One region of the Catenovulum adriaticum genome, then DNA from elsewhere that is predicted to be linked to it. Evidence: predicted binding sites of a transcription regulator. Region 1 holds the regulator's gene; the other holds the start of a gene.
What was found. Region 1 encodes LexA, which represses DNA repair genes until DNA is damaged. Its sites were predicted from a motif close to TACTGTATNNNNATACAGTA; they were not measured.
Positions count from the first base shown of each region.

Region 2: OLW01_RS01845 (YebG family protein) is a predicted target of LexA. The motif match lies at 2,424-2,443, and genes of this name have one in related genera.

Region 1 covers NZ_CP109965.1:2,823,987-2,836,412, reverse strand. The annotation lists rRNA gene OLW01_RS12515 (23S ribosomal RNA) at 1-1,915, shown strand, start outside; rRNA gene rrf (5S ribosomal RNA) at 2,049-2,163, shown strand; gene OLW01_RS12505 (phosphoribulokinase) at 2,399-3,292, shown strand; gene plsB (glycerol-3-phosphate 1-O-acyltransferase PlsB) at 3,369-5,798, opposite strand; gene lexA (transcriptional repressor LexA) at 5,991-6,608, shown strand; gene coxB (cytochrome c oxidase subunit II) at 6,919-8,067, shown strand; gene ctaD (cytochrome c oxidase subunit I) at 8,078-9,688, shown strand; gene OLW01_RS12480 (cytochrome c oxidase assembly protein) at 9,698-10,240, shown strand; gene OLW01_RS12475 (cytochrome c oxidase subunit 3) at 10,252-11,133, shown strand; gene OLW01_RS12470 (DUF2909 domain-containing protein) at 11,139-11,342, opposite strand; gene OLW01_RS12465 (SURF1 family protein) at 11,364-12,128, shown strand; gene OLW01_RS12460 (hypothetical protein) at 12,107-12,426, shown strand, end outside.
Region 2 covers NZ_CP109965.1:412,651-425,076, reverse strand. The annotation lists gene OLW01_RS01855 (hypothetical protein) at 1-492, shown strand, start outside; gene panP (pyridoxal-dependent aspartate 1-decarboxylase PanP) at 507-2,168, opposite strand; gene OLW01_RS01845 (YebG family protein) at 2,510-2,830, shown strand; gene OLW01_RS01840 (hypothetical protein) at 3,372-3,779, opposite strand; gene OLW01_RS01835 (hypothetical protein) at 3,916-5,127, opposite strand; gene OLW01_RS01830 (outer membrane lipoprotein-sorting protein) at 5,226-6,035, opposite strand; gene OLW01_RS01825 (efflux RND transporter permease subunit) at 6,028-8,343, opposite strand; gene OLW01_RS01820 (TetR/AcrR family transcriptional regulator) at 8,340-9,173, opposite strand; gene OLW01_RS01815 (CobW family GTP-binding protein) at 9,299-10,270, opposite strand; gene OLW01_RS01810 (YifB family Mg chelatase-like AAA ATPase) at 10,546-12,063, shown strand; gene OLW01_RS01805 (FAD-dependent monooxygenase) at 12,140-12,426, shown strand, end outside.

The DNA of each region.
Region 1 (12,426 bases):
AGACCGCCAGCTAAGGTCCCCAATGCTTATTAAGTGGGAAACGATGTGGGAAGGCTTAGACAGCTAGGAGGTTGGCTTAGAAGCAGCCACCCTTTAAAGAAAGCGTAATAGCTCACTAGTCGAGTCGGCCTGCGCGGAAGATGTAACGGGGCTAAATAAGCAACCGAAGCTGCGGATTTGAACTTAGGTTCAAGTGGTAGGGGAGCGTTCTGTAAGTGGTTGAAGGCAAAGCTGTAAGGCATGCTGGACATATCAGAAGTGCGAATGCTGACATGAGTAACGATAAAGGGGGTGAAAAACCCCCTCGCCGAAAGACCAAGGTTTCCTGTCCCATGCTAATCAGGGCAGGGTAAGTCGGCCCCTAAGGTGAGGGCGAAAGCCGTAATCGATGGGAAACGGGTTAATATTCCCGTACTTTTAATGACTGCGACGGAGAGACGGAGCAGGCTAAACTAGCATGGCGTTGGTAGTCCATGTGAAAGTGTGTAGGTTGGAGATTTAGGTAAATCCGGATTTCCTTAAGACTGAGACACGAGACGAGCCCCCAAGGGGGTGAAGTAGTTGATGCCATACTTCCAGGAAAATCTTCTAAGCTTCAGGTCATTAAGAACCGTACCCCAAACCGACACAGGTGGTCAGGTAGAGAATACTAAGGCGCTTGAGAGAACTCGGGTGAAGGAACTAGGCAAAATAGTACCGTAACTTCGGGAGAAGGTACGCCACGTTATTGTGAAGGGCTTTACGCCTGGAGCGAGAGGTGGTCGAAGTAACCAGGTGGCTGGAACTGTTTATTAAAAACACAGTACTGTGCTAAATCGAGAGATGACGTATACGGTATGACACCTGCCCGGTGCCGGAAGGTTAATTGATGGGGTTAGACTTAGGTCGAAGCTCTTGATCGAAGCCCCGGTAAACGGCGGCCGTAACTATAACGGTCCTAAGGTAGCGAAATTCCTTGTCGGGTAAGTTCCGACCTGCACGAATGGTGTAATCATGGCCACGCTGTCTCCACCCGAGACTCAGTGAAATTGAAATCGCAGTGAAGATGCTGTGTACCCGCGGCTAGACGGAAAGACCCCGTGAACCTTTACTACAGCTTGGCAGTGAACATTGAACCTACATGTGTAGGATAGGTGGGAGGCTTTGAAGCATCGTCGCTAGATGGTGTGGAGCCGACCTTGAAATACCACCCTTGTATGTTTGATGTTCTAACGTTGTTCCCTAATCGGGAATGCGGACATTGCCTGGTGGGTAGTTTGACTGGGGCGGTCTCCTCCCAAAGCGTAACGGAGGAGCACGAAGGTTGGCTAAGTACGGTCGGACATCGTACGGTTAGTGTAATGGCATAAGCCAGCTTAACTGCGAGACAGACACGTCGAGCAGATACGAAAGTAGGTCATAGTGATCCGGTGGTTCTGAATGGAAGGGCCATCGCTCAACGGATAAAAGGTACTCCGGGGATAACAGGCTGATACCGCCCAAGAGTTCATATCGACGGCGGTGTTTGGCACCTCGATGTCGGCTCATCACATCCTGGGGCTGAAGTCGGTCCCAAGGGTATGGCTGTTCGCCATTTAAAGTGGTACGCGAGCTGGGTTTAGAACGTCGTGAGACAGTTCGGTCCCTATCTGCCGTGGGCGTTTGAGAATTGAGGGGGGCTTCTCCTAGTACGAGAGGACCGGAGTGGACGAACCACTGGTGTTCGGGTTGTTCTGCCAAGAGCATTGCCCGGTAGCTAAGTTCGGAATCGATAACCGCTGAAAGCATCTAAGCGGGAAGCGAGCCCCAAGATGAGTTCTCACTGAGCTATAAGCTCCAGTAGGGCCCTTGTAGACTACAAGGTTGATAGGTTGGGTGTGTAAGTGCTGTGAGGCATTGAGCTAACCAATACTAATGACCCGTGAGGCTTAACCATACAACGCCGAATGTTTATTAACATGACGTGAAGTGTGACTGCGCGAATGAATAAACAAACTTGATTGACTCTTTATTATGTATTGTCCTGATTGGTTAATTGACTGAAAAGTGAATTAACAGACCGACTTATGCCTGGCGGCCAAAGCATTGTGGCACCACCTGATTCCATTTCGAACTCAGAAGTGAAACACAATAGCGGCGATGGTAGTGTGGGAGTTCCCATGTGAGAGTAGCACACTGCCAGGCTCTTTATTTTATCCTTTAGGATAAGGTCTAAACAACGCATCTATGCAGTTTAGACATACCGTACATCCTGTACATAAGAATTTGATGTGAAAGCATCCCAAGATTCAGCCCGATTCGAAAGAGTCGGGCTTTTTTCGTTTAAATTATTTAATTTATAAATACTCTCTGCATTCGCAAGCCTTGATCTTTGTGCTTGATCCCGTATAAATAGGTTAACTTTTTAAGGGTCTATATTATGTCAACTAAATCACCAATAATTGCGATAACAGGTTCATCTGGTGCGGGTACGTCGACTACAACAAAAGCTTTTAGACATATTTTTAGAAGCTTTGATATTAAAGCAGCTGAAGTTGAAGGCGATAGTTTCCACCGTTTCACCCGCGCAGAAATGGAAGTAGAAATTAGGAAAGCTCAAGAACAAGGGCGACATATTAGCTATTTTGGTCCAGTGGCAAATGATTTTGGTTTATTGGAAGAGTTGTTTGAAACTTATGGTGAATCCGGTAATGGTAGAATAAGACGTTATCTACATTCATTTGATGATGCTGTGCCTTATAATCAAATGCCAGGTACTTTCACTCCCTGGGAAGATTTACCTGAATCTGATTTACTATTCTATGAGGGCCTCCACGGAGGGGTTGTAACAGAAGAAAATGATGTGGCGAGACATGTTGATCTCTTGATAGGCATGGTACCTATTATTAACTTAGAGTGGATTCAAAAAATTATTCGCGATACCACGGACAGAGGCCATAGTCACGAAGCAGTAATGTCATCTATCGTGCGTAGCATGGATGATTATATTAATTTTATTACACCTCAATTTAGCCGCACTCATATAAATTTTCAGCGCGTCCCAACAATTGATACTTCAAATCCATTTTCAGCTAAAGACATTCCAAGCTTAGATGAAAGCTTTGTTGTCATTCGGTTTCGTGGTACTAAAGGCATAAACTTTCCATATTATTTGCAAATGATTGATGGTGCTTTTATGTCTCGCGTCAATACTATGGTCGTACCTGGTGGGAAAATGGGTTTGGCAATGGAGCTTATTATTACGCCACTTATTGAAGAACTTATGAAGAAAAAAGGTAAAAAAATTACACCTACTGAGTGGTTGTTACGGTAATTATTTGCATTATGAGCAGAGTAAAAGTAGCCTTAGCTACCTATACTCTGAAAGTTTTCTAGATGCTAATCCAAACCTATGCATGTTTAATGGTATTTAAAATATCACCATCTATTAAACGATAAATCTTTCCACTCAACTCCTTTAGTTCTGGAGTTGCAATAAACCGACCTTCTTCATGAATGACAATTAAAGCCTGCTCTTTTAACTCACCGACAAACTGACTTAATATAGATTTATCCGTAAAGGCGGGTGACTTTATATCATGCAATTTAGCCAAATTTTTAGCTACATCTAATGAGTGCCTTTCTAGTGCTGAGCGAGATAGGCCTTGCTCGTGGCTTTCAATTGAGTGTAAGACTATCGCGTAGCGCTGGAGTGTCTGTTGTGAAATTAAGCTTAATAAATGTAACTGTAGATACTCAGAATTAGCGGGTCTTACAGCGATCAATTTATCTTCATTTAATGAGATTAAATGATTATCGACCAATACTTTAATACAAGCATCAATATGCTTAATTAACTCACTCACCTCTATTTTTAAAAAGTATTCGTTAGCGACAATAGGGTAAAGTTTATTGATATTGGCGACTAACTCTGACTTTTCTATATTATTTGTTTCTAATAAAAATGCGGCAATAAGCGAGGGAATAATATAAAGATGCAAAATGTTATTACGATAGTAGTTAAGCTCCACTATGCTCTCTTGCGAGATAGAAATTGTGTTTTGCCCTTCGGTATCCTCAGTGAATTTTTCCATTTTTACCGCATTATCAATGAGCGCTTCAATTGAGTCTTCCGGCGGCATACTTAGATTATTAAAAGGAGTTTCTTCCTGATGGAGTGCGACACAAATTTTAAGTTGTTTAATTAAATCATCTTTAAACAAGGTGTTTTGATTGGCAACTGAAAGACTCATTGCGGTTAAAGTGACACCGTTTAAAGCTGCTGCATGATTAATATTACACATTACATTATGGCTTAATGAATTAATGTAACTGGGCAGCCATGTAGGCTTTTGATTTTGCTCTAATTGTTGTTTCCAATTAGGTTGATAGCTTTCCATGGTTTTGTTTACGCTAATAGGTTCACCAAAATTAACGTACCCACGACCAAAGTGGCGTAAGTTTTTTAGAATGCTAAACAAATGTAAGGCAGACTCTTTTTTCTTTTTTTGTCCACCCAGTTCACGCAAGTAGGTTTTAACCTCCATGACATGCTCGTAGCCTATGTAGACAGGCACTATAGTGACAGGTCTATCTTGGCCTTTAAGCATGTTTTGTATGACCATAGCTAACATGCCTGTTTTGGGTTTTAGTAATCGACCTGTTCTTGAACGGCCAGACTCTGGATAAAATTTTATTGAGTGTCCTTTACTGATTAGCTGAGACAGATACTCTTTAAATACTTCGGAATAGAGTTTATTGCCTCTAAAAGAGCGGCGCATAAAAAACGCTCCAGAGCGCCGGAAGATTCCACCCATTGGCCAAAAGTTAAGATTAACGCCTGCGGCAATATGAGGAGGGACTAAGCCTTGGTGATATATCACATAAGTCAATAATAAATAATCCATATGGCTGCGATGGCAAGGCATATAAATGATTTCATGGCCATCTTGTGCGAGCTTTCTTATTTTTTCACCATTTTTAACTTCAATCCCAGAGTAAAGCTTGTTCCAAATCCAAGTTAAAACAGTATCCCCAATTCTGATCCAACTATCGCGATAATCGGCAGCTATTTCATTTAAATAATTTTTTGCCTGCTCTTTCGCTTTTTCATAAGAGATATTTTTGCTTTTTGCTTCATCGTTAATAGCATCTTTGATCGAAGGGGATGCTAACAGCGAGGTTAATAAATGATCTCTTTGCCAAAGTCTGGGGCCAGCCATCGTTAATTGCTGCCTTTGAAAATGAAAACGAGCGACGCGCAATAACTTATGTGCTATTTCAGGAGAGCTACCATGTTGGTCAACGACAAATCTAAGAGAGAGTGGTTGATTAACGGAAACAAAATTATCTCGTCCTATAAATAACACCGTAAATATTTTACGTAACCAGCTGGGCTTTTTTTGATGGTTGAAAAGCTTTTTTATATTAGAGGTTTCTTTGCCGGGCGAACGTCCCCAACTGATAAAACAAGGGACGAGTTTGGCATCTAAATCGGGTTGCTGCACATGTTGCTGTAATACCGTTTGAATTTGCTCAGTAGCATCAGTTTTCCCCGGCTCTTTAGCTAATACCGGTTGTAGTTTATCTAAACATACGTAACGACGAAAAAGCGTGTCATTCACTTTAACCGGCTTAAACGGGTCAGGTAAATTAGATTTTTTACAAGCTGATTTTAATGCGATTAAATCAGATAGTGAATCATGTTTAATAACATAAAAAATGGGCTGTTTAGTCGAGCCTAATTCTAAATCTAAATCATCTAAAATTACCTTTGAACTCATCAGGAGTTTCATTGGTAGGTTTAGGAGCTGAGCAAAAAATTTTTTATAGTCTGTCATTTAAAGTCATTAAGCTGAATATTTCTTTATATTGTAACATGTTGAGCTGAACACACAGCCATCAATTTTAGCTTGAAGTGATTTTGCACAGCATGTTTTGTAGATTCACAATGGTTTAAGCAATATTCTATTTGCGTTTTTAAAGCACCTGTATATACTAACAGTAATGAGTACTGTATGGATAAACATTAAATGAAAGCTTTAACTGCACGCCAAAGTCAAATACTGCAACTAATAAAAGATAACATTCAAGATACAGGTATGCCACCAACAAGAGCCGAAATTGCGTCTATTTTAGGGTTTAAATCTCCTAATGCAGCCGAAGAGCATTTAAAAGCGTTGGCTAAAAAAGGTGCTATTGAAATAATTGCAGGTACCAGCAGAGGTATTCGTTTAGTACAAGAAGAATCGATAGAAGACGAAGGCTTGCCTTTAATTGGTCAAGTTGCAGCAGGTTCTCCTATCTTAGCTCAAGAGCATGTTGAAGAGCACTATCAAGTTGACCCTCATTTATTTAAACCTAATGCCGATTATTTATTGCGAGTTCAAGGCGATAGTATGATTGAAATTGGCATTATGGATGGAGACTTATTAGCGGTTCATAAAGCCCAAACTGCATTAAATGGGCAAGTTGTTGTGGCTCGAGTTGAAGACGATGTGACGGTGAAGCGATATCAGCAACAAGGAAGTAAAGTTACATTAATTGCTGAAAATAAAGATTTTTCACCAATCGAAGTTGATTTAAAATCGACCCCTTTTGCAATTGAAGGTTTAGCGGTTGGCGTAATAAGAAATACAGATTGGATTTAACTTGTTATTCAAAGCAAGGCTCTTATAGTCGCAGTTGTCTGAATCGCTATATAAAAAAGCTTAATAGGTTTAGTATATTAAGCTTTTTTGACGCTATTATTCGGATTTAATGTAAAATTTCAATTTAACTTAACCCTACCTTAGCGCTAATTTATTCTGCACCGTCTCCTATTTACTTCAGATATTCTGATTTTTATTTATATTAAATAATTGTAAATTTTCAAATCCTTGACTAATTTTTATACATGCATTGTTTGCGCAAGTAAAAAACGACAACGCACTATAAAATTACAATAACAAGGAGAAAGCCGTGAGCCAAAAGTGTAAAGTTTTTATGGCTTTAGTTTCGTTGCTACCATTTACATTAGTTTACGCAGCTGAAACAGCAACACACTCAACGATTAATTTACGAGCAGGGGTAACAGACATCAGTCATCAAGTTTATGACTTGCATATGACTATTTTTTATATCTGTATTGTGATTGGTTTAGTCGTTTTTGGCGCTATGTTCTATGCCATTATATTCCATCGCAAATCCAAAGGTGCAAAAGCAGCTAATTTTCACGAAAGCATAAAAGTGGAAATTGCGTGGACAATCATCCCTATCATTATACTTATTGTAATGGCTATACCCGCGACTAAAACACTGATTGCGATGGAGGATGCAAACGAAGCCGATTTAACGATTGTCGTTACCGGTTCACAGTGGAAATGGCACTATAAATACTTAGATCATGACATTGAGTTTTACAGCTTGCTTGCTACCCCCAACGAACAAATTACTGGTAAGTGGTTAAAAGGTGATACTTACCTTTTAGAAGTAGACAAACCTTTAGTGATCCCAACTAATAAAAAAGTTAGATTTTTAATGACCTCTGATGATGTTATTCACAGTTGGTGGGTACCGGATTTTGCGGTTAAAAAAGATGCGAACCCTGGATTTATTAATGAAGCTTGGACCAATGTTAATGAGCCAGGTATTTATCGCGGTCAGTGCGCAGAACTTTGTGGTAAAGATCATGGTTTTATGCCGGTCGTTGTAAAAGCGTTAGAGCCAACTGAATTCGATCTGTGGATGGAGAAGAAAAAGCAAGAAAAAGCTGCCGCTAAAGCCGAAGAGAAACGTTTGCTTGCAATGAGTATGAGCAAAGAAGAATTAATGGCTGAAGGTGAAAAAGTTTATATGGGGTATTGTGCAGCCTGTCACCAACAAAATGGTATGGGACTACCAGGCGTGTTTCCTTCTTTAGTTGGCAGTCCGGCGGTAACGGGCGATGTAGCTGAACATATAGATGTTGTATTAAATGGCCGAAATGGCACTGCGATGCAAGCATTTAGCAAACAACTTAGCTTGAAACAAATCGCTTCTGTTGTCACATATGAACGTAATGCCTGGGGAATAAACTCTGGAGATTTCGTTCAGCCTAAAGATATTCACCAGTTTATACAAAATCAGTAGGGGATGACAGATGAGCACAATAACTCAAAATAATTCTGCGACCGAACATTCAGAAAACCATGACGATCATGCACATGGTCCTGCTCCAGGCATTAAAAGATGGATCTTTACAACCAATCATAAAGATATAGGTACATTATATTTATGGTTCGCTTTTATTATGTTTCTTGTAGGTGGGGCTATGGCGATGGTCATTCGGGCTGAGCTTTTCCAGCCCGGATTACAAATTGTTGAACCTCACTTTTTTAATCAAATGACCACAGTACATGGTTTAATTATGGTATTTGGTGCGGTTATGCCAGCTTTTACTGGTATGGCAAACTGGATGATCCCTATGATGATAGGGGCACCAGATATGGCTTTACCCAGAATGAATAATCTCAGTTTTTGGATTTTGCCTTTTGCCTTTTTAATTTTACTTTCCAGTTTATTTGTTGAGGGTGGTGGCCCAGCTTTTGGGTGGACATTTTATGCGCCACTTTCTACTACTTATAGCGGTGATAGCACCGCATTATTTGTGTTTGCAATTCATATTATGGGGATTTCATCAATTATGGGGGCGATTAACGTTATCGTAACCATTTTTAATATGAGAGCGCCAGGTATGACATGGATGAAATTACCGCTGTTTGTCTGGACGTGGTTTATTACCGCTTACTTATTAATAGCGGTTATGCCAGTGTTGGCTGGCGCAGTGACTATGGTGTTGACTGATAAATATTTTGGTACGTCGTTTTTTGATGCTGCAGGCGGTGGCGATCCCGTTATGTTCCAGCACATTTTTTGGTTTTTTGGTCACCCTGAAGTCTACATTATGATTTTGCCTGCCTTTGGTATTATTTCAACGATAGTGCCCACGTTTAGCCGTAAATCACTGTTTGGTTACGCGTCTATGGTTTATGCCACAGCTTCAATCGCGTTTTTATCTTTTATTGTATGGGCACACCATATGTTTACCACGGGTATGCCCGTATTTGCAGAGCTTTTCTTTATGTATTGCACTATGTTGATTTCCGTGCCTACTGGGGTAAAAGTTTTTAACTGGGTTGCTACTATGTGGCGAGGAGCTTTGAGTTTTGAAGTGCCAATGCTCTTTTCAATTGCTTTTATTGTTTTGTTCACTTTTGGTGGTTTTTCTGGGCTCATGTTGGCCATTACACCTGTCGACTTTCAATACCATGATACTTATTTTGTGGTTGCGCATTTTCACTATGTGTTAGTAACAGGCGCAATATTTTCACTCATAGCTGCAACCTATTATTGGTTGCCCAAGTGGACAGGGGTTATGTACGACGTTGGCTTGGCTAAATTACATTTTTGGTGCTCGTTGATCTCCGTAAATGTACTATTTTTCCCTATGCATTTTGTTGGATTAGCGGGTATGCCAAGACGAATTCCTGATTATTCAATTCAATTTGCAAACTGGAATCAATTGATTAGTTTAGGTGGTTTTGCGTTTGGGTTATCACAGTTAATTTTTCTGGCGTTGTTAATTAAAGCTTGTAAAAAGAAAGGTAAAGCCGTTGATGCCCAAGTGTGGGATGGTGCCCACGGCCTTGAGTGGGAAGTCGAGTCGCCAGCGCCTTATCATACTTTTACGACACCACCTCAAATTAAGTAGGTTAAAGAAATGCAAACTCAATCTAATAAAAAATTGCTCGTTCGGCTCTGCGGATTCGTATTGGCTATGTTTGCCTTTGGGTTTGCTTTAGTGCCTTTATACGATGTGTTTTGTGATTTGACCGGAATTAATGGCCGAAGCGTGCAGAGAGCTGACATTAATACGCAAACTTTGGTTGATACTAGTCGAGTTATACGAGTTGAATTTGTTACTTTTGACAAAACGGGCCAGCCGAGTGAATTTATCGCGCGTGCGCCCTCAGTTGAAGTTCATCCAGGTGAAATGAAAAATGTTTCATTTCATGTCACCAACCCATTAAACGAAGCTGTTTCTGTACGGGCTATACCTTCGGTCTCGCCCGGACAAGGTAGTCTTTATTTAAATAAAACAGAATGTTTTTGTTTCAATCAACAAGCACTAGCGGCAAATGAAACCACTGAGTTTAAGCTAAGATTTTTTGTCGATAAAGCGCTGCCCGAAGAAATTAAAGTATTAACATTAGCGTATACGCTATATCCCATTAGCGAGCAAACACTGGCTAATGCCTTATAGGAGAGTTAATCATGTCAGATAACAATGCGACGTATTATGTCCCGGCGCAAAGCCCATGGCCGATTGTGGGGGCTGTCGGCTTTTTTTTGGTAGCCGTGGGGTCGGGCAACTTAGTTACTCAAATAAGCAAAACAGGTGAAGCTGGCTGGGGACAGCTTGTACTGCTAGCCGGTTTGATTGTTTTGTTTATTATGATGTTTGGCTGGTTTCGCGATCAAATTAAAGAGTCACAAACTGGTTTGCACAGTGCACAATTGGGCATTTCTTATCGACAAGGAATGAGTTGGTTTATTTTTTCAGAAGTCATGTTTTTTGCCGCTTTTTTTGGGGCTCTTTTTTATACTAGGACGATTTCTGTGCCTTGGCTAGCTGGGGCTGGCAATAATGCAATGACAGCTCAAATTTTATGGCCAACGTTTGAGGCTATATGGCCGTTAACTGAAACACCTTCTGGTAAAACAACTCAAGCGATGGGGTATTGGGGCCTTCCTTTAATTAATACGCTAATATTGCTTACCTCGTCAATTACGATTCATTTTGCCCATGTTGGTCTTGAAAAAGGTAAACGTCAGCAAATGAGTTGGATGATGGGGTTTACCATTTTACTCGGGTTTGCTTTTTTAACCTTACAAGTAGAAGAATATATTCATGCCTATCAAGATTTAGGACTCACTTTAGATTCAGGGGTTTATGGTAATACGTTTTTTTTGCTAACTGGGTTTCACGGTTTGCATGTTACTTTAGGCACTTTGTTTTTAATTGTTATATTTTTTAGAATATTAGCTGGGCATTTTAACGCTAAGAACCATTTTGCGTTTCAATCGGCCAGCTGGTACTGGCACTTTGTTGATGTGGTTTGGCTTTGCTTATTTATTTTTGTCTACATAATATAACTAAATCAATAAGGTCGGTGATTAGGGGTAATCCATCCTAATTGCACGGCTACTAAAATAAACGCAATAATGGCCACAGAATACATCAGCCTTAAACCTAATCTTTTGCTCATTTGATGAGTTTGATCATTTTTATTCATTGCCAATAAAGCTTTAAATAAATTAAAAATAACAAATATGAGCAGTACTACAATAATGATTTTTATCATGCATACCTCAATGGAAGTGATGTGTTATTAACTCTAGGTCGTTTTCAGTTAAATGTAAAAATTTGGCCGTTTTTACTTTTTTTATCTAGTTTGTGTTTGTTATTAGCATTAGGGCAATGGCAATTGCAGCGTGCTGAATATAAAAATACTCGCCAAGTTCAGTTAGATCAAGCAGCTCAAGTACAAGCTAGTCAATTGACTGCTGAGTATTTAAAGGAGCAGGCTGAAGAATCATATTTAGACAAACCTATTCTTATAAGCGGCTCTGTTAATTTAGATAATATTTGGTTTGTTGAAAATAAAATAATGAATCACCAACTGGGGGTCGAGTGTATTGTGGCGATAAAATTAGATCACAATTCAACGCTATCCTCAGAGAAAGCAGAGTATGTATTGGTTAATTTAGGTTGGTTACCCGTTGATAAAAATCGAATACCAGCTTTTTCTACACAAGACTTACCTTTAAACGTTACTGAACTCAATGCCCGCATTACAAAACCAAACCATAACTTATTTATGTCTGAAGAAATTCATCAGCGTTTAGGCTATAAATTTATTCAACAGGTTAACCTAGAACAGATTTCAAAACATGCAAAAATCGATTTATTGCCTATACTTGCAGTAGTCGATAAAAAATCATTGATGGCATTCCAACCTAACTGGCAACCTATTGTTATGCCAGCACAAAAACATTATGGTTATGCTGTGCAATGGTTTGGTTTGGCGCTGGCATTATGTATTATAATTATTATAAAGGCAGTAAAATGGAAGAAACCAATCAACTAAAAAAGCGATCTGCTAGGTTTAATTTAAGTATTATTTTTTTCGTCTTTTTCATCCCTGTTATTGCAGCTTATATTGCGTTAAAAGGGGAATGGTTTAATTTATCAGCGACTAATCAAGGAGAGCTGATCACACCTGCTATGCAAATGGACATTACGCAATTAAATGCCGGCGCGAGTGGAAAATGGTTAATGATAGTGCCATCTGAACTTGATTGCCAAAAACTTTGTCAAGAATCAACTTACTTAGTCAAACAAGCCGATATTGCATTAGGTCGTGAAACCCAAAGAGTATTACCCAG
Region 2 (12,426 bases), 790 kb from region 1:
GAGCAAGATCAGTCAGATAATCCTTTATTTGGAACAAGGTTAAGTTATCAAAGCCGGTTTTATGAGTTAGATATTTTTAACGTTTTTATCTACCCCATCCGTCAACTTAATTGGCAAAATCAAACCAGCATCTTAATGGACGAGGCCGTTTTAGCCTACCAAAACCTAGATGAATTAGTAAAAGAGAAAGGTTACCAATCGCGAAGCTTAGAAGATATTGATGAAGTTTCATTTGAATTTGGGCAGCAAAAATATCAAGGATTAAGAGGCAAAAGCCGAATCCACCTACACGATGAGCTATATATGCACAACTATGTGTATTTCTTCGTTCAGCAAGATAAAATTATTCGCTTTAGCACCAATATGAAATTTGCTGAGCAGCTTCCGCCACCCGATGATTATATACAGGGGTTATTAGCTGAGTTAAAAGTGCCAAAAGAGTCCGCTTACATGGCAGATCTTAGAAAAAGTGTTAGTAAGTCAAACTCATAACCGCAACTTATAAGTTACTGGTAATGGTTCACTTGCCTTTCTTTAAGTAACTGCGCTAACTCTGGCAATGCAAACTGGCTTAGTTGAGCTAACTTAGCTTGCTCAGCTAATACATCTTGCAGAATTTTTTCTGTGGTTAATGGATTAGCTAATACCACTCTGAACACTGTAATGGTTTGATTCGAGTAAACTTGGCTACTTAACCGTGTCCGACTGACAAACGATTTACCGGCTTCACGCTGACACTTTTGAATAAAACGGGTTAAATCATCTAACTTTTCATTAATCACAGCTTGTAAGGTTTCATCGGCTGAGGCTAATAAAGTCTGAATTGCTTTAGGCACATATCTATAGGTTAAAATACACAGCTCAGGTTTTGAAACTAATTCAAAATCACTTTGTTGATTGATTAAATCAGCAAAATATTGAGCTTGTTTTAAACTCCGGTTTATCAATAATTCATAGCCCTGACGACCCAAGACTTTAAGTGCAGAGTAAACTAACATTGCCATGCCTGGCCTTGAGCCTTCAAGCGTGTGTGAGCCTAAATCTTTAGAGCCTTTACGTAACACATATTCAGCATGTTGTTCTATCTCGCTGGCTAGCTCAGGGCGCTTAAATAAAACCAGCCCAGAGCCCATAGGCACATACATTTGTTTATGCGCATCTATTGTTACACTGTCAGCTCTTTCGATGCCTTTTAATAAGGCTTTGTGCTTTTTCGAAAATAAAGTAGCGCCGCCCCAAGCCGCATCAACATGAAAATGGCAATTTAAAGATTGCGCCAAATCGGCAAGTTCGTTGAGTGGATCAACGTTGCCGGTTTCAGTGGTGCCAGCAATCCCGACAATCGCCATCACTTTTATGTTTTGCTTTTCAAGTTCATTCGCCGCTTGCCGCATTTCATCAACCAGCACTTTGTGCTCGCCATTGACATGTATAGCAATTAAATTATCACGGCCGATACCTAATACATCTGCAGCTTTAGCTAACGAATAATGACCCCGCTCCGATACCAACACTGCGAGTCCGTTATAGCCATAATGTGTTAACGCCGGAAACAAACCCGCGCGATTAACGCCTTTAAATTGATCATCCGCTTTTAATAGATTATTTCTTGCTACCCAAAGTGCAGTAATATTAGCCAGCGTACCACCCGAACAAAATGCACCTAATGAATCAGATTCAGAATGCATATAGGTTTGATAAAAATCGTCGTTTTGCTCAAAAACCAAATTATGCATCATGCCTAGCACTTGGCGCTCTAGCGGTGTAAAAGCTTTTGAGGTTTCAATTTTGACGAGATTTTGGTTTAACGCGATCATAATTTTTGACAGCGGCAACATAAAATAAGGCAAGGCAGATGTCATATGACCAATAAAACTAGGCGCGGCAGTGTGAACTGAGTTCGCGACAAGTTTATCTAATAAAAATTGAGTGTGTTCAGATACAAAAGTTGGTTTTTCAGGCATACCAGAGCAGCTAAAATCACGTTCAATATCAGCCAATGATACTGCGCGCGCAACAATACGTTCATTCAAAAAACCAGCTAGGTTTTCTGATATTTCACGTTCAATCTGGCCTAATGTTGAATCTGGCGCTTCGGCTACCGTAAAAATACGATATAAAGATTCAAGATCAGCTGTAGCAACTTTTATATTGGAATGTTTGACCAAAGGAATAAATCGTTTTTAAGTAATGTCAGATCCCTAAACTTTAAATAAGTTTAGCCGAGTTGTCTTCTTTTTCGCATGAATAATTGCTTAGTTGTTCAATTTTCAATCAAAAATGACGTTTTTAATCAATACAATGCTATGATTAGGTTAATATTAGCATAGCTAATAAACTAAGCGAAAAGCAAAAATCATTGGATATCAGCGAGTATTTTTAATTTTACTTCAATTAAAGTCTCTAAAATTACCAATACAATTAACTGTACAAATAACCAGTTAATTGGTAAAGTAAAAAAATACACTGTATAGCAAACATAACTTAATCCAGTTTAAAGGTGAATAAAATGGCAGTTAGAGCACTATGGCAATGTGATCGGGACGGAAAAATGTTTACCAGTAAAAAAGATGCAGATGCACATGATCAAATGTTAGAACTTGCAGAAGCGATTTCTAATGCAGTTAATGAAAATGTTCCCGGTTTAAATGAAACCCAACTAGATGATATTGGTCGTTTAATTGCGCGCAATAAAGATTTATTTGCAAAAGCATTTAAAGGCAAGTCAGCTGAGCTATCCAAATTAGATTTTGCAGAGCCAGTAGACGAAATTGAAGATAAATTGACACAAGACAATATCGCCAAATTTGATAAAGCTAAAATAGGTTAAACTGCCAATACTTTAGTCACAATAAGCTACTTGTATTGACTTCAGTGTTAATATAAGTAGCTTTGAAAAGGGTCCCTTTTCTTATTATTTCTCATACCTCAAGGTTAGCTTTCGATTTTTTGTAGCCAAGTAGTGTTGAGTCCCTAATATTAAAATGAGGTTTAGCAGCTAACATCAGTTTAAAATAATGACTGATCCGCACCTAAGCAAATTGAGCTACCGCCCAACCGAACCGCTAAGCAAACCTTTAAGGGTGAGCAAATATTCTACCCATTGTTTAACGCCGTTATTTGAACAATAAATTTGAGAAATAAGTTTGAACGATAGTTAAGATATGGATTGGCTTTTTACCTCAAAACCCAAATACACCATAAAAAACAGTAATAACCAAATTATTCTGGTATCAGAGATGATTAGATAAAAATGATTAGCTTGTTGCTACAGCCTTTAAAAGGTGAATGAGTAGTTAATGTGAATTAACCAGAAGATTCCGGCTATTGGCAACTAAGTTGACATCAAGCCGCATTCTATTAAAGACAGCTTAAACTCCAAATGCAGCTTCTTTTGCAGTGAATTCAGGCTGATATAAAGTAGACATAGCAGCCTTATAATTATCAAAATAAAAGGTTGGTATAGGTGAAAGCGTTTTAACTACCTCTTGCACTACCCCTTTAACTTCACCAGCTGGCACTATCACAACTCGTTTGCACAGGCCGTTTTGTTTTGCCCAATAATAAAAAGGTTCAACTAATTCAAAGCAAGCTGGGGTGGCTAACTGCCATTTAGAGAAATCAATTAACTCAACCCAGTCTTTATCACTAATTAAACTGGCTTTTTGTTTAAGTTCACCATAAAGCTGTTTAGCCAACGCTAAATCAAACTCACCCCAAACTCTTACTTCAATACGCTGTTGAATCACTTTAATCGTATAACCCGATATAGCTGACATTTTCTGCTCCTTCATCAAAATGCGTTACCATTCAGTTTAGACCTAAAACCGTAAATATAAAAACACAAGTTAACTTACCCTAATGACATTTTTATATCTAGCCGACATTTATTTAAAATATTATTTTTGAGCGGTATTAAAAATACCACTCGTAAGAAAGCTGCACAAAATCCTCTTGTTCAAATTGCGAGCTAATATCTTGCGGATCATCGCCGCTAAACAGCCACATATCAAAAATGAGTTTAGATGAATCTCCCACTCTAGTATTGGCTTCAATGAATAAAGCGCGGCTATCGCTAAATTCTAAATCTTGGCTAAAACCCGCTAAGATTTCAGTGGAATCTATGTCATTCATAACAATTCGGGCAGCTAATGAAATATCATTTTGGGTCGCGACCTCGTTTGCATCTCTTTCATCATAAGCATATTCAACCACCCAGCCTAAATCTGTCGTAGAGTCGCCAATCCCCACTAAGGTATATTCAAAGCCACCCACCATGGCATTATAATCGTCAATGGTATCGCCACCTCGGTTAATCGTTTCTAATTTCCACAACCAAGCTTCATTAACATATTGAACCAAAGCACCAAACTGGGTGATTTGAGGATAAAATGGAATTAACTCGCCAGTGGGTTCACCAGTTGAATCTAACTTAGCAACAAATTCAGGTTCTCTTGAAGTCCCTTTAAAAACATTAAGACTTAAATCTAAAAAGTCATAGGTATTTCGCCAGTTGGCTGCAAAATCAATATGGTTTTGTTCTTGTGAAGATTCATATATCGCGCTGTCTGTATCTATCTTAAATTGGCCTCGAAGACGGCCTTCTTCCCCAGCAAATGTTCGTTCTCTGAAATAAGGCAAAATGAAAACGTCTAAATAGCCCCAGTCTTTAAATAACGAAAACTGCACCATGGGCTGCCCCAATTTTTCTTCGCCATCAAATGATTCAACGCCATCGGTTTGATTAACAATATCAACTAAGTGTAACGTTTCAGTCACACCCCAAAATACTTTGTTGATACCAACTCTAAGCTCCCAATCATCTTGCACATGCAGCCAAACCGCTTCTCGAATATCAAAATGAGTTCGTTCGTCGTCCGCAGAATCTACCCGAAGAAATGGCTTTGCGGTAAATGAATCATCGCCATCGTTCCACTGTAAATACAATTCAGGCTCTGCAAATACTGAAAGTTGAGATTTTGTTTGCTGTGGATCATTCGCTTGTTCAGTAAAGTAACGCCCTTGCGCGCCAAGGGAGCCGATAAATTCATACTCTACCGCTTGGCTAGCACTAAAAGGTAACAAACTGCTTATGCTTAATAAAATAAAGGCGGCTGGTTTAATCATATTGTGCCCGTTTAACTGAGTGTCAATGTTGAGTGAGATAAAGGTAAAACGTAGCGGGTCGCTTAACCCGCTACTCAAACAGCGTTTAAAATAGTTATTTAGCGCGCTCGGCGTAAGCTATTTTGGTTAAAGTCATTGTCTGTTAAGCCAACTTTAAAATTAATTTCTTTGGCGATCATATCTGTGCTTTTACCGGTTTGATGATTAGTCATTGTCATTTTATGTGCGCGCCAATATTTATCTAAATACAGCTTGTATTGATCAAATATTAACGTTTTTAATAATGATTTTTTTCGATCATAAAAATCAATTTTTTGCACTCTATACTCTGATTGGTCAATCCATGTGACTTGCTTCGTATAACCTGAGTATCTATCTGTAGGGGTAGATTCAATCACCCAACAAAGCTCACCATTAACGGTTTCATCTCTTAAATACTTATAGGTATATTTAGCGACTTCAAATGAAGCTAAATCTTCGTATGCGAACTCACTGCCCATAAAAGGGCCAGATTTATTTCGTGAGGCGATACGCTTTACCCGTTTTAATGCGGGTAAATATAACCATTGATCATCAGGTTTATTGACATGTGAAAAGTTTAAAAAAGCAGAACCTTTAACATCTCTAGGCTCATCAAATATCGTTAACCCTTTATCTCCATCGCCTTGTACCTCTAATGCTTTTATGCGCATTTCACGCACGCTTTCATCGCCTTGGGCATTTTTTAATACCATTAACGACACTGACTCAGAATCACCCCAACCCTGATCTCTGGCTTTGCGTTCTTTAGCAATTTCTAGCCCTTTATTAGCTGGCTCTGCATGGCTAGCAAAACTGGCTGTTATTAATACCAAACTTGATGCAACAATCAGCTTAAGCCAGCTGGATTGTTTTTTTGCTTTAAACATTGTCTAAACTCCTGTTTGAATAAACCGTCTTATCAAATACCAACAAAAACGCAGGTAAAAATAAAAAGTCGACCGCTAATGCCAATAAAATAATGACGGCTGTTAATAGCCCCATATCACCATTGAGTGCAAAGGCTGATTGAGCCAGAACCATAAAACCGGTACACAATACTAAAGTAGTAATCCATAAGGCTCTGCCGACACTACTAAAAGCGTAGCGTACCGCTTGTTCTGCGCTATTTCCTTTTTCTCTCGAGCGTTTATATTTACTTAAAAAGTGAACTGTATCATCAACCACAATACCAATACACATACTGGTCACAACCGACAAACCTAAATTCACCTCGCCCGAAAACAGAGCCCAAAAACCAAACCCCATTGCAACAGGTGCTAAATTTGGCAATAAGCTAATAAAACCATATTTAAAAGATTTAAGGGCAAAAATAAGTAAACCTGAAATCAACACTAATGCCAGTGTACTACCCACTAACATACTTTTCATGTTGCGCTCACCAATATGCGCAAACATCAGTGAAGGGCTCGCAGCCTTAACATCAATAAAAGGTGCATTTTTTTCAAACCAAGTATCAACGGCTTGTTCTATCGCTACTATTTCTTTTGAACCTAAATTATCCATAGTCACGCTAACGCGCATGCTTGATTTATCAATATTAATTTGGTTGTTTAAATCTAAGCCGTACGGTAATGACATTTCATACATTAATAAATACTGCGCCGCTAACTCTTGAGATTCTGGCAATTTATAATAACTAGTATCATCACCATGCATATTTTTGTTTAGGCGTTTAAATGTATCACTCAAACTCACCACGTGATCGACTGACTCATGCGCTCTTAACCAAGCCGTAAAATCCCCCACCGCTTTTAAAAATTTAGGGTTGTTAATTCCGCTCGATTCACCGCTAGATAGTTCAAAATCAAGCATGGTAACGCCTTGTAAATTTTCATCGACAAAATCAGATGCCTGACGAAATTTAATTTCTTGATCAAAATATTTATTCGGGACGTCGTTGACTTGATTAAGCGGTACTAACGCAGCTGAAGCTAAAATACATACAGCAGTAATGGGCAATAAAATTTTGTGCTTATTAATAACCCAATCACCAAACTTATCCATTTTGCCAAGCTCACCTTGGGTTTGCTTAGGTATTTTAATTGGTAATATGGTTAACAACGCAGGTAATAAAGTAATAGCTAAAACAAATGCCAACATGACGCCTACAGCCACTAAATTACCTAAATCTCTTAGCGGAGGCACATCTGAAAAGTTGAAAGTTAAAAAACCAATTGCTGTCGTTGCACTGGTAATTAGCACAGGTGAGAAGTTAATTTCCAACGCCTCGGCAATCGCTTGTTGTTTATTCATGCCTTGCCGTAAATTATAATTCATTGATGCAATAATATGCACACAATCAGCAATCGCGAGTGTCATCACTATGGTAGGCACATTAATGGTCGCGGTAGATAAGTACATGCCAAGCCAACCAGCTATACCCATGGTAGATGCAATAGAAGTGATAATAATACACAGCGTAGCTAACGTCGCAAACAGCGAGCGTAATAAAATAGCCAGCATGAGTAAGACAGCTAAAAACATGAGCGGAATTAATGTCATCATGTCGCCTTTTGACTCTTCAACAAAGCTATTATTCATCATAATAATACCCGCTTGATGAAAATTAATATCAGGGTATTCCGTTTGATATTTAGCAACGATACCTCTAACAAAATTGGCAATTTCAACCACTTCTTGAGTTTGATCAAGCTTATCAGGCAATTGAACAGTGATGTTTATCATAGTGACATGGCCAGATGGCGAGACCATACGATTAATCAATAAAGGCTCGTTTAGCGCCACTTGTTTTGTCTTGTCAGCCATTTCTTGTGTGATTTCAACATCTGAAAATTCAGATACTAAATAATCAACCATTAAGTCATCGTATTCGGCTTCGGTGTGTTGGTAATTGGTAACTGAATCCACTCGGGTTGAAAAGGGCGTCTGCCATGCATCTTCAGTTATTTTAGCCACTAAGCCCAATACTTTCGGGTTAAAGACATCACCAGACTCTGGCTCTAAAACGATGGTGACATTATCATTTTTACTGAATGTTTTTTGCATAGACTCAAATGCTTGTAACTGAGGGTTTTCTGGGCCAAAAAATACTTTGTAATCACCGCGAAAATACAAGCTACTAGCGCCAAAAGCCATCAGCACCACTAATAGTAAGCTTAAAACCAATGTCCAGCTTGGCTTAACTACAACCCTATTTAAAATATAATTTTTCATTGTTTTTCCTCAGTGCGCTGTGGCGACTGTTCGGTTCCGTTTAGCATAGCAGTATAATCTGAGAAAAAATCAATGATGTTTCCCCAGCTTTGTTGATAATCCAATTGTGATGACAAAGGCTGCCAGTTCATGCCATCTAATAATAAATTAACGCTTTGTAATAATAAATTATTTTGCTTAAGCCGGGTGACGCCTAAAGTTGCTTCACTTTGACTGGCTAAAGTAGTGGCACCAAAAGATAAAGCCCAACCAGAAAACGAATATAAAGCGATTTGCTGCTGCTGAGAAATTTCAGGGTTAATCGGTAAGCTGCCATCGGCAATTCCATCATTAAATACTTGATCTATATACTCAAAGATTTCCATTTCTTTGGTTTGCAAATTCTGCATTTGCTTGGCTGAGGCTTTATCGATTACGGTGGGTGTTTTACATGACAATACACACATACTTAACGCTGGCTCTAATTGAGTATAGAGTTGATAAGCAAAATTAAGTGCTAAAGCGCGCTCTCGAGCTAAACCAGGAAACGAGCTTGCTTTTTCCATCAGCTCAAGAATAAAACTTATCGAATACCCTCCAAGTGCAGCTAATAAATCTTCTTTGCTGCCAAAGTGATTATAAATAGTCCCTTTGGAGTAAATTGACGCACTCACTAGTTTGTCCATAGTAAGGTTAGCAAAACCAATTTGATCGACTAACTGATGTGCCAGCTGGATAAGCTCAGTTTCCCGTTCTGCTATTTTTTGCACTTTTGTTTGCGTATAAATAGATGGGTTGCCTTGTGTTTGTGCATGCTTTTTATGCTGTAAATGATTTAACCAAAGACCCATATTATACAAACCGTCACATTTTGACTTTTCGTCATTTTAGTGCAAAAAAAAGGCAAATCAAGTAATAAAAGATTAAAATTTACGGAGGCAGGTAGGTGAAGGCTAGGCCATAGGCTTTGAAACGCCTAGACCAATAGGGTTTCAAAGCTTGGGTTATCTAACTGTCTATCTATTACAATTTCTAATTTTGCCAATCCGTTTAACTGACAAGGTTCAAATCTAACATCGTCTTGCACAGCATTAATTTTTAAAATGCCTTTACTGGTTTTAACGATAGCTTTAACTCGATTTGCTTTAACGTGTGCAATCCAATCTAATAAGTCAACCAATTCAAACTCGATATCTGAGGCAATTAGCCAACCATAGCTCCAAAAACCATCAGCAAAATGTGAACGCATTACCCAGTTTTGACCTTTTGGCAATTCAAGCGACTCAGTTACCGCGGATTCACTTACACCTTTATGTTGTTTGGCTTGAACCAAACTACTAGTATTTACCTTCGCGGGTTTATCTAACCACTCAAGTGATAACTGGCCAAAACTAATTTGCCCAAGTTGGCTCGCATTAGGATAATTAGCACTCCAGTCAGTAAAGCGCTCTAGCTGTTCGCTACTGGCTTGTTCAACTTTGTTTGCAACAATAATATCGGCGATTTGTGCCTGAGCAATAAAGTTTTCATTCTCTAAGTACTTAGGATCATCTAATGTCGCGGGGTCAACCATTGTAATAGTGGCACGCATCGCCAAGTACTTGCTGAATATTTCGTTTTGTAGAGTTTCCATTATTTTTTTAGGATGCCCCAACCCAGTGGGTTCAATTAAAATGCGGTCAGGGTTTTGTTTAATGAGTTCGTTTAACCCAACTTGCATGCCTACCCCTTGCACACAGCACATGCAGCCACCCGGAACTTGTTTAATTTGGGCACCACTATTTTGTAGCAAGGCGCCATCGACACCTATTTCACCAAATTCATTAACTAATACGGCCCATTTTTCATTTTCTGGTTTATGTTTTAATAAATGTTGTATTGCTGTTGTTTTCCCCACACCTAAAAAACCAGTAATCAGGTTGGTTGGTATTTTATTTGTAATTTTCATTCTATTTATTTCCCTTCTAATTTCGTTTCTTTCTATCTATTTCTTTTTTATTTAATTTTTTCTTTTTTATTCGTAACAGATACTGCGTACGATATTGGAGTAGATGCTAACCTACAAAACCAAATTATACTATGACAGCTAAGTTAAGCTTAGCCAGTGTTGAACAATGTGAATATGAAACTGGCTAAATAAATTCCATCTGCTTCAATTACTAGGTGGGATTTATTTAATCAGTTTCAACAAAAAACCTAAAATTAGGTTAAACAGGGATGTTTATGTCATTAGCCATCATATATAGCCGCGCCAGAATTGCAATAGATGCACCTTTAGTTACAGTAGAAGCCCACATATCTAACGGTTTGCCCGGTTTCGCTATCGTCGGCTTACCAGAAGCGTCAGTTAAAGAATCACGCGATCGTGTGCGCAGTGCCATTATCAATAGTCACTTCGAGTTTCCGGATAAAAGAATTACGGTTAACTTAGCGCCTGCCGACCTGCCGAAAGAGGGAGGTCGATTCGATTTAGCTATCGCTTTAGGTATCTTAGCTGCTAGCGGCCAACTGCCGGGCGATCAACTCGCTAACTATGAATTTGCAGGGGAGCTTGCATTGTCGGGTGAACTCAGACCCATTATAGGAGAGATTCCAATGACAATGGCTTGTAAAGACGCCAACAGAATTGTGATTTTACCGGAACAAAATGCACAAATAGCTAGCCATATAAAATCGGCTCAGGTGATAGGCGCGAACCAATTATTAGATGTATTTCATCATTTGGCTGGCCAAAGGCTACTCCCGTTAACTCAACAAATACCGCAACCTAAAACAAAAACCTTTCATATAGATATGCAAGATGTGATTGGTCAGCAACATGCAAAACAAGCTTTAGAAATTTGTGCAGCTGGTGGGCACCACCTAATCATGCTAGGCCCGCCCGGTACCGGAAAGACCATGCTGGCCGAACGTTTAGCCAGTATTTTACCGGACATGAATGAAGAACAAGCCCTGCAAACAGCCGCAATTCATTCTATAGTGGGTAGAGCTGCTGATATTGATAGCTGGCAAACTCGTCCTTTTCGTAGTCCGCATCATACCTGCTCAGCGGTTGCTTTGGTGGGCGGTTCAAGTAACCCTAAACCGGGAGAGATTTCATTAGCACACAATGGCGTTTTATTTTTGGATGAATTACCTGAGTTTGAAAGGCGAGTATTAGATGTTTTGCGAGAGCCGTTAGAATCTGGCAAAGTGACGATTAGCAGAGCGGCTCGCCAAGTTGATTTTCCGGCAAAATTTCAGCTAATTGCCGCGTTAAACCCATCCCCTTGCGGTCATTATAATGATGAAAAAATGCGCTCAACCCCAGATCAAATGCTGCGTTATTTAAGTAAAATTTCCGGCCCTTTTTTAGATAGAATAGATTTACAAATTGAAGTGAGCCGACTTGCAAAAGGCGCATTACAAAAAAACATGGACCGTGGCGAGTCTAGCCAAGTGATCAAAAATCGAGTAATTCAAGCGCGACAAATCCAACTCAACCGACAACATAAACTCAACTGTGAACTGACTAACCGAGAATTAGATAAATATTGCAAGTTAAGCATGGAAGATGCTGATTTTTTAGAAACCGCCATTGATAAATTAGGTTTGTCGATTCGGGCTTATCACCGAATTTTAAAAGTTGCCAGAACAATTGCAGATTTGAAACAGGAAGAACAGCTGAACCGAGCTCACATAGCTCAAGCTCTTGGCTACCGAGCAATGGATCGTTTATTAATGTCATTACATCAACAATAATAATTTAAACAAATCAATCAGCCGTTTGAATTGAATTATGGTAAAGTAAAAACTTTATTATTCTGCAGGTTTTTCAATGACTGAGCCAAACTCAACCACTTCTATTTATGACTTAATCATTGTTGGCGCTGGTATGGTTGGCGCTAGTTTAGCGGCAGCTCTGTCTGAGCTAAATATCAATGCATTGCTCATCGACAAAAAAATGAATTGTTACGATCAACAAGCTGAGATTCCTGAGTTACGAATTTCCTCAATCAGCCAAGGTTCAGTTGACTGGCTAGCACAACAAGGCATTTGGCCACACTTAGCACAACAACGAATTCAATACTACCAACAGCTCAGTGTCGCTGAATCAGCAAAAAG